DNA from 3 places in the Bartonella sp. HY761 genome. Region 2 is predicted to be linked to each of the others. Evidence: predicted binding sites of a transcription regulator. Region 2 holds the regulator's gene; each other region holds the start of a gene.
What was found. Region 2 encodes LexA, which represses DNA repair genes until DNA is damaged. Its sites were predicted from a motif close to TGTTCNNNNTGTGTTCNG; they were not measured.

Region 1 (2,279 bases), 1.1 Mb from region 2:
CCTATTTTATATAAAATATCAGTATTTTTACGCCGTTCATGGCGGCAATGCTTGTGGTATTGCGATGGCAAGCACTATGCGAAGCATCAAAAAAGTGAACTTTTACCCTACCGCGTCAAAAAACACCAATCGGTTTTGTTAAAAAAGCTTGGTGAAAGCGATATGCAATTGCAACGCAATAAGGTAACCAATTTAAAAATTGCTATTCAAACAATTGATGGTCTAATCATTAAACCGGGGGAAACCTTTTCCTTTTGTCGTCGTGTTGGTAAACCAACTGAAAAACGCGGATTTTTAGAAGGTATGGAAATATCCTTTGGTAAGCCGCGTGCCGGTATTGGTGGTGGCATTTGCCAAATTTCCAACCTTATTCATTGGCTGGTTATCCATTCTCCCCTCACTGTTACCGAACGTTATCATCATTCTTATGATCCCTTTCCTGATGATGGACGTGTGTTACCTTTTGGTAGCGGTGCAACGGTATTTTATAATTACCGAGATTACCAATTTAAAAATAATACCAACCATACGTTTCAAATTCGCTTATGGTTTTCTGAAAAATGTTTAGAAGGCGAATTGCGTTGCTCAGATGACCTACCCTACCGCTATCATGTTATAGAAGAAAACCATGCCTTTATTCGTGAAACCAATGGCATGTTTTTTCGCCGCAACGAAATTTGGCGCACCTGCAATGAAAAAGGGCAGATAGGACGAGAATTATCAAGGGAGTTGGTAACCAAAAATTACGCCCGTGTTGCTTATGTCCCACAAGGGTTTGAAGAGCAAGGGTTTGAAGAGCAAGCTGATAAATAGGTTTATTTTTGTTGTAATTTATCGATATTCGTTGTTCACCACTTTCATTTATTGTCCTTATTTTGGCGTGACTGTTTTTTCGTTTCCCTTTTGTTCACTTATTACAATTACCATGCTAAAAGAGTATCAAATAAGGGCATAGGTTAAAAATGATTCGAATTGTTGGCATAGATCCAGGATTGCGCAATACTGGTTGGGGTATAATTGAAAGCGAAGGCAATAAACTTAGCTTCATTGGTGCTGGCACAGTTAAATCAGATGATAAATGTGATCTTGCTACCCGTCTTTGCCAATTGCATGATGGTTTATTTAAGGTACTACGCGAATTTGCGCCAAGTGAAGCAGCGGTTGAGCATACTTTTGTTAATAAGGATGCAACCGCTACCCTTAAACTTGGTCAAGCACGGGGCATTGCCATGCTAGTACCTGCGCTTTATGGCTTGCCTGTTAGTGAATATGCGCCTAATGCTGTTAAAAAGGCGGTGATTGGCGTTGGTCATGGCGAAAAGCAACAAATTCATATGATGGTAAAGGTTTTAATGCCACGCGCAACCTTTGATTCAAACGATGCAGCAGATGCTTTGGCTATTGCTATTTGTCATTCGCATAATCGCCAAACATTGTCATTAAAAGCCCGCATGCGGGTAAGTGCATAAAGGTGAATATATGATTGGTAAGCTCAAGGGTATTATTGACGAAATTGGCGATGATCATATCATTCTTGATGTCCATGGTGTGGGCTATGTCGTATTTTTGTCCAACCGCACGCTAGCGACCTTAGGTTCAATCGGTGAAGCGGTAACACTTTTTATTGAAACCCATGTACGTGAAGATTTTATCCGTCTTTATGGCTTTACCACCAAGCTTGATCAAGAATGGTTTAAAATTTTGCAAAATGTGCAAGGCGTTGGTGCAAAAGTTGCCCTTGCAGTGATTGCAACCTTGAGTGCTGGCGAACTTGCCAATGCCATTGCCTTGCGTGATGTTGCGATGATTTCACGCGCACCAGGCGTTGGCAAAAAAGTGGCAGAGCGTATGATTACGGAGTTGCAAGGCAAGGCCCCTGCTTTTTCGACCATTAGCAATGAAAATTTTGGCATGCTTGAAGATATTGGCAGTGCAAACGCCCCCTCTTCAGTCTCCGATGCTGTTTCTGCGCTTACTAATCTTGGCTATTCACGCGAACAGGCCGCCAATGCCGTAGCAAGTGCCTTGAAGCAAGCTGGCGATGAAGCAGAATCTGCCACTCTTATTCGGCTTGGGCTTAAAGAATTATCAAGGTAAATAAACATGGAAAAGCCCGATAGATTAATTGCAGCTGATAAGCGCGGGGAAGATACCGACACAAGTTTACGACCCCAAACCCTTGATGATTTTGTTGGCCAAGCAGCCGCACGCGCTAATCTTAAAATTTTTATTGAAGCCGCAAAAGTACGCAATGAAGCATTAGACCATGTTTTATTTGT
Region 2 (2,279 bases):
CCAAGCAATGTCAAAAAAAGTGCCGAAATCTTATTCATAAAAGTAACCTCATATCATTGCTTAAAAGATAGCCCATTAATCTGAACTGTTGCTGAACAGCTTACCGCTGCAATATTTACATAGTAATCAACAAAGCGCAAAACTAAGGCCAGCATAGGCCCTATCAATTCAACAATTATTAATGACCGTTTAAACCAATTGAACATAAAGTAACACTAAACGACCCAATGCTAGTTTTGCTCAAGCCGAAGCGTCAGCACCGAAAATCCTACAATTATAAGCCCAAAAACAAAATATTCGGTAATATATTGTAATAATTTTGAATTTAACTTGACAGCCCTTGCTGTTGGCATGCTATGAAATAAAAATAATTAGTTATGCGGTTCGCAATAAAAGGTAAAAACAATGGCAGAACGGGCGCAACATCTTCAAGATTTATTTTTGAATGCCGTAAGAAAGCAAAAAATTTCATTGACAATTTTCTTGGTAAATGGCGTCAAGCTTACCGGTATTGTCACTTCCTTTGATAATTTCTGCGTATTATTGCGCAGAGATGGTCATTCGCAATTGGTTTATAAGCATGCTATTTCAACAATCATGCCAAGCCAACCAGTGCAAATGTTTGAAAATGAAGAAGATTAATTCTTCGACATGCAATATTTTTTGATAAAATGCCGGCTATATAGCCGGCATTTTTGTTTAAAAGCATTAAATCTAATAAGCCAATAAAAACAGTACCCAACCAGATTATAAAATTGTAATGCCACACAAAAATTCCAATTTAATTTAAATTATTTGCCCCTATTGCAGAACAATAGTGGAACATATATGATATGTTCACTATTTGTGCCAATGATTCGACTTATGGGGCTATTATGTTAACGCGCAAACAACGTGAATTGTTGATGTTCATCCATGAAAAACTGGAAGAAACAGGAATACCACCATCATTTGATGAAATGAAAGATGCACTTGAACTAGCATCTAAGTCAGGTATTCATCGACTTATCACCGCTTTGGAGGAGCGTGGTTTTATCCGCCGCCTACCAAACCGCGCCCGCGCAATGGAAATTATTAAACTTCCTGACATGCCCCACCGCCCCTCATATAATTATGGAAGCATGGCGGAAGATACTAATATGGCTTCGCCCAGTTCGCTTGCAAAATCCAAATTTCCTGTCGCTGGTAATGAAACAATTGCGGCTAATCGCCCTGTCGCGGCTAATAGCAATGTTGACATTCCAGTTATGGGACGAATTGCAGCTGGTGTACCCATATCGGCAATTCAGCACCAAATAAGCAGCATTACTATGCCAATTGATATGATTGGTAAGGGGGAACATTATGCTCTTGAAGTTAAGGGCGATTCGATGATTGAAGCTGGTATTCATGATGGCGATACGGTGATTATCCGTAAGGCTGACGTGGCACTAACGGGCGAAATTGTGGTTGCCTTGGTTGATGATGAAGAAGCAACCTTAAAGCGCTATAAGCCTAAGGGAAGCTTTGTTGAACTTGAAGCCGCGAACCCTGCTTATGAAAATCGTATTTTTCCTGCTAATAGGGTCAATATTCAAGGAAAGCTCGTGGGGCTATTTCGCAGTTACTAAAGCGAACGCCTTCATTTTTCTTTTAAAATAGGTAAAAATTCTAATAATGCACCAATTTTTGTCGACAGGAAAACAATTCGATAAAAACAACCCAAGATGCAATACTCAAAGTGTTAATGAGTTTGGCAACTTTTAATGCTCTGCAAATAAACTTTGTAATAGTTTATACTAGATTAATTAAGGATTTGGCATTGGGGACTGAAGATAGAGATTGTTACCAAATGGGTAAGTCATTGCTTAAAAATCGTCTCAAACAATTAGAATAAGATGGAATTATTTAGGTGTTTCTTTGCGCCTCTCCTTCTTGTTCTCATGATATTTTCATACCATTTTTCTCAAAATAAATAGGCGTTGTTCCAATCAAGGCCCACCACCTATTGTTTATTCTGGCACCTATTGTGTATTTTGCTCTGATTGCCGCAATAGATGAAATGCGATTAGCACCAAAAATCCAACACCTAAAATTAGAACAGCCCACAATATAAATTGCCGCCAGTTAAATTGATCCACCTTTTCTATTTCCGGCACTTTAGAAATATTTTTCAATGGTTCGGCTAAAACTGCGCGGCTAATTCGCGGATCATCAATATCGACAGCACCCGGAACTAGATCAGCAAATGCAAGCTCCATTGACTTTTGCTGACTTTTCCCAATTTGTATGGCATAGGG
Region 3 (2,279 bases), 350 kb from region 2:
TTTGGAAAAGTCCTCAATGCGCTTGGCTTTCAGGCCTATTAATAAATTACAGTAAACTATCCGATGGCAAACCATCATCGGGCGGTTTATTATGCTTTATTTCACCCAGTTCCAAAGCCTCAATGCGGCTACCGCGCCGCAATAGTTTTGATGACGAAATAAGAATATCATCAACATCTTTTTCGGCCATTTGAAAATGACTTTGCAATTTGCGCACCCGTTCATCAAGGCGGTTAAGATCTTGCATCAATGCCCAAACCTCTGCCTGTATTAAATGAGCCTGCTCACGCATGCGCGCATCTTTTAAGACTTGCTGCACCACATCAATGGCTAGCAATAATAATGACGGCGACACAATAATAACGCGAGCACGATTGGCTTTTTCAACAATGCTTTCAAAATTTTCATGAATGGTTGCGAAGATTGATTCTGATGGCACAAACATAAAGGCTGTGTCTTGGGTTTCGCCACTAATGAGATATTTTTGCGAAATATCACGTATATGAACATCCATATCAGTGCGAAAACGTTGCTCGGCTCTTTGGCGAAGCTCATCGGTTGTTGCTTCACGCATCGCATTCCAAGCTTCCAACGGGAACTTTGCATCAATAACCAAATGAGGCGCAGCATTGGGCAAATAAATCACGCAATCAGGCCTTGTGCCATTAGATAAAGTTGCTTGAAATTTATAACTGGTTGGCGGTAATGCATCGGATATTATAGCTTCCATCCGCCCCTGACCAAAAGCACCGCGTGTTTGTTTATTGGATAAAATCGACTGCAATTCAACAACCTGCCCCGCAAGGCTTTGAATATTGTTTTGTGCACGATCAATAACCGCAAGCCGCTCTTGCAAACGCACCAGATTTTCATGGGTTGTGCGGGTTTGTTGACCAATAGACTGCCCTAAATGCTGACTTAAACCATCTAAACGTTCGCCAATTGCATGGTTAAGTTCGGCTTGGCGTGTTCCAAACAACTCCGCCATGGTTTGCATGCGCCCTTGCATTTCCGCTTGGGCTTGCAGCAATGCATTGATATGATAATCATTATGGCGCGCGCGCTCATCGGCCTCAATCTCAATACTTAATTTTTGTCGTAGATTAAGCCTAGAGACGATAATTGCGATAATGATGACACCAATAAGCACACTGCCAAGCCCAAACATCGCCAGTTCACTTGAGGAAAAATTGCTGATTGGCATGGAGTACCAGTCTTTCAAATTGTAAAATACGAATCAAATTGTGTAACAATATTAAATAAAACAGAAACAAAAATCGATCAAAACATGAACATAGTATTTTAATTATTGTTGACAGACTTGATAACAGCTAATATCTGCTCAATCTTTACACTTGCAACATGTTGGGGTAAATTCGCCAAACTTTATATTCTGTCCATTTTTAAATTTAAGTGGCAGACTATATGGATTGCACTTAATTATTCATCTTTTTCATTTGGTTTTACGCAAAATCAAATGCGCTCACTTTAAAACATATAAAATTGCTTATTTGCAGTTGGTTAGCTGAAGGCCATGTCTATAAAACCGATTATTATTTTGCCCGATCCAATTTTGCGGGAAATATCAAAACCAGTTGAAAACATTAATGACGCGTTACGCCAACTTGCTGATGATATGCTTGAAACCATGTATGCAGCGCCAGGCATTGGGCTTGCGGCTATACAAATTGCTGAGCCTATACGCCTTTTAGTCATGGATGTTGCTGATAAAGACCAGCCTAAGGCACCAATGGTGATGTTTAATCCTAAAGTCATTTGGTCCTCGGATGAGCGTAATACTTATGAAGAAGGTTGCCTTTCCATTCCTGATTATTATGCCGAAGTGGAACGCCCAAAAATGGTGCGCGTTACCTATATTGATCTTGATGGCAAGGCACAAGAAATTGCTGCGGATGATCTTTTAGCCACCTGTGTCCAACATGAAATAGACCATTTAGATGGTAAGCTTTTTATCGACCATTTATCACGTATCAAGCGCGAGATGGTGGTAAAGAAATTTAAAAAGCGGGCAAAAGAACAGGGCGAAAAGGTATTATAATGCGGCTATGTTTTATGGGCACACCCGATTTTTCGGTGACGATTCTTGATGCTTTGGTCAAAGCTGGCCATGAAATTGTTGCAGTTTATAGCCAACCGCCGCGCCCAGCCGGTCGCCGTGGGCTTGAATTTACGCCATCCCCCGTACAAAATCGCGCGGAAGTTTTAGGGCTTCCGGTCTTTACGCCAAAAAGCTTGAAATCTCAAGAAGAGCAACAAAA

Region 1: a site for LexA is predicted at 894-911, ahead of ruvC (crossover junction endodeoxyribonuclease RuvC). Genes of this name have one in related genera too.
Region 3: a site for LexA is predicted at 1,267-1,284, ahead of N6A79_RS09080 (DNA recombination protein RmuC). Genes of this name have one in related genera too.

What each region holds. Positions count from the first base shown of each region.
Region 1 covers NZ_CP104887.1:652,200-654,478, reverse strand. The annotation lists gene N6A79_RS02645 (VanW family protein) at 1-813, shown strand, start outside; gene ruvC (crossover junction endodeoxyribonuclease RuvC) at 963-1,469, shown strand; gene ruvA (Holliday junction branch migration protein RuvA) at 1,480-2,097, shown strand; gene ruvB (Holliday junction branch migration DNA helicase RuvB) at 2,104-2,279, shown strand, end outside.
Region 2 covers NZ_CP104887.1:1,749,209-1,751,487, forward strand. The annotation lists gene N6A79_RS07520 (hypothetical protein) at 1-38, opposite strand, end outside; gene hfq (RNA chaperone Hfq) at 406-642, shown strand; gene lexA (transcriptional repressor LexA) at 876-1,610, shown strand; gene N6A79_RS07535 (DUF3999 family protein) at 2,004-2,279, opposite strand, start outside.
Region 3 covers NZ_CP104887.1:2,098,901-2,101,179, forward strand. The annotation lists gene N6A79_RS09080 (DNA recombination protein RmuC) at 47-1,204, opposite strand; gene def (peptide deformylase) at 1,535-2,059, shown strand; gene fmt (methionyl-tRNA formyltransferase) at 2,059-2,279, shown strand, end outside.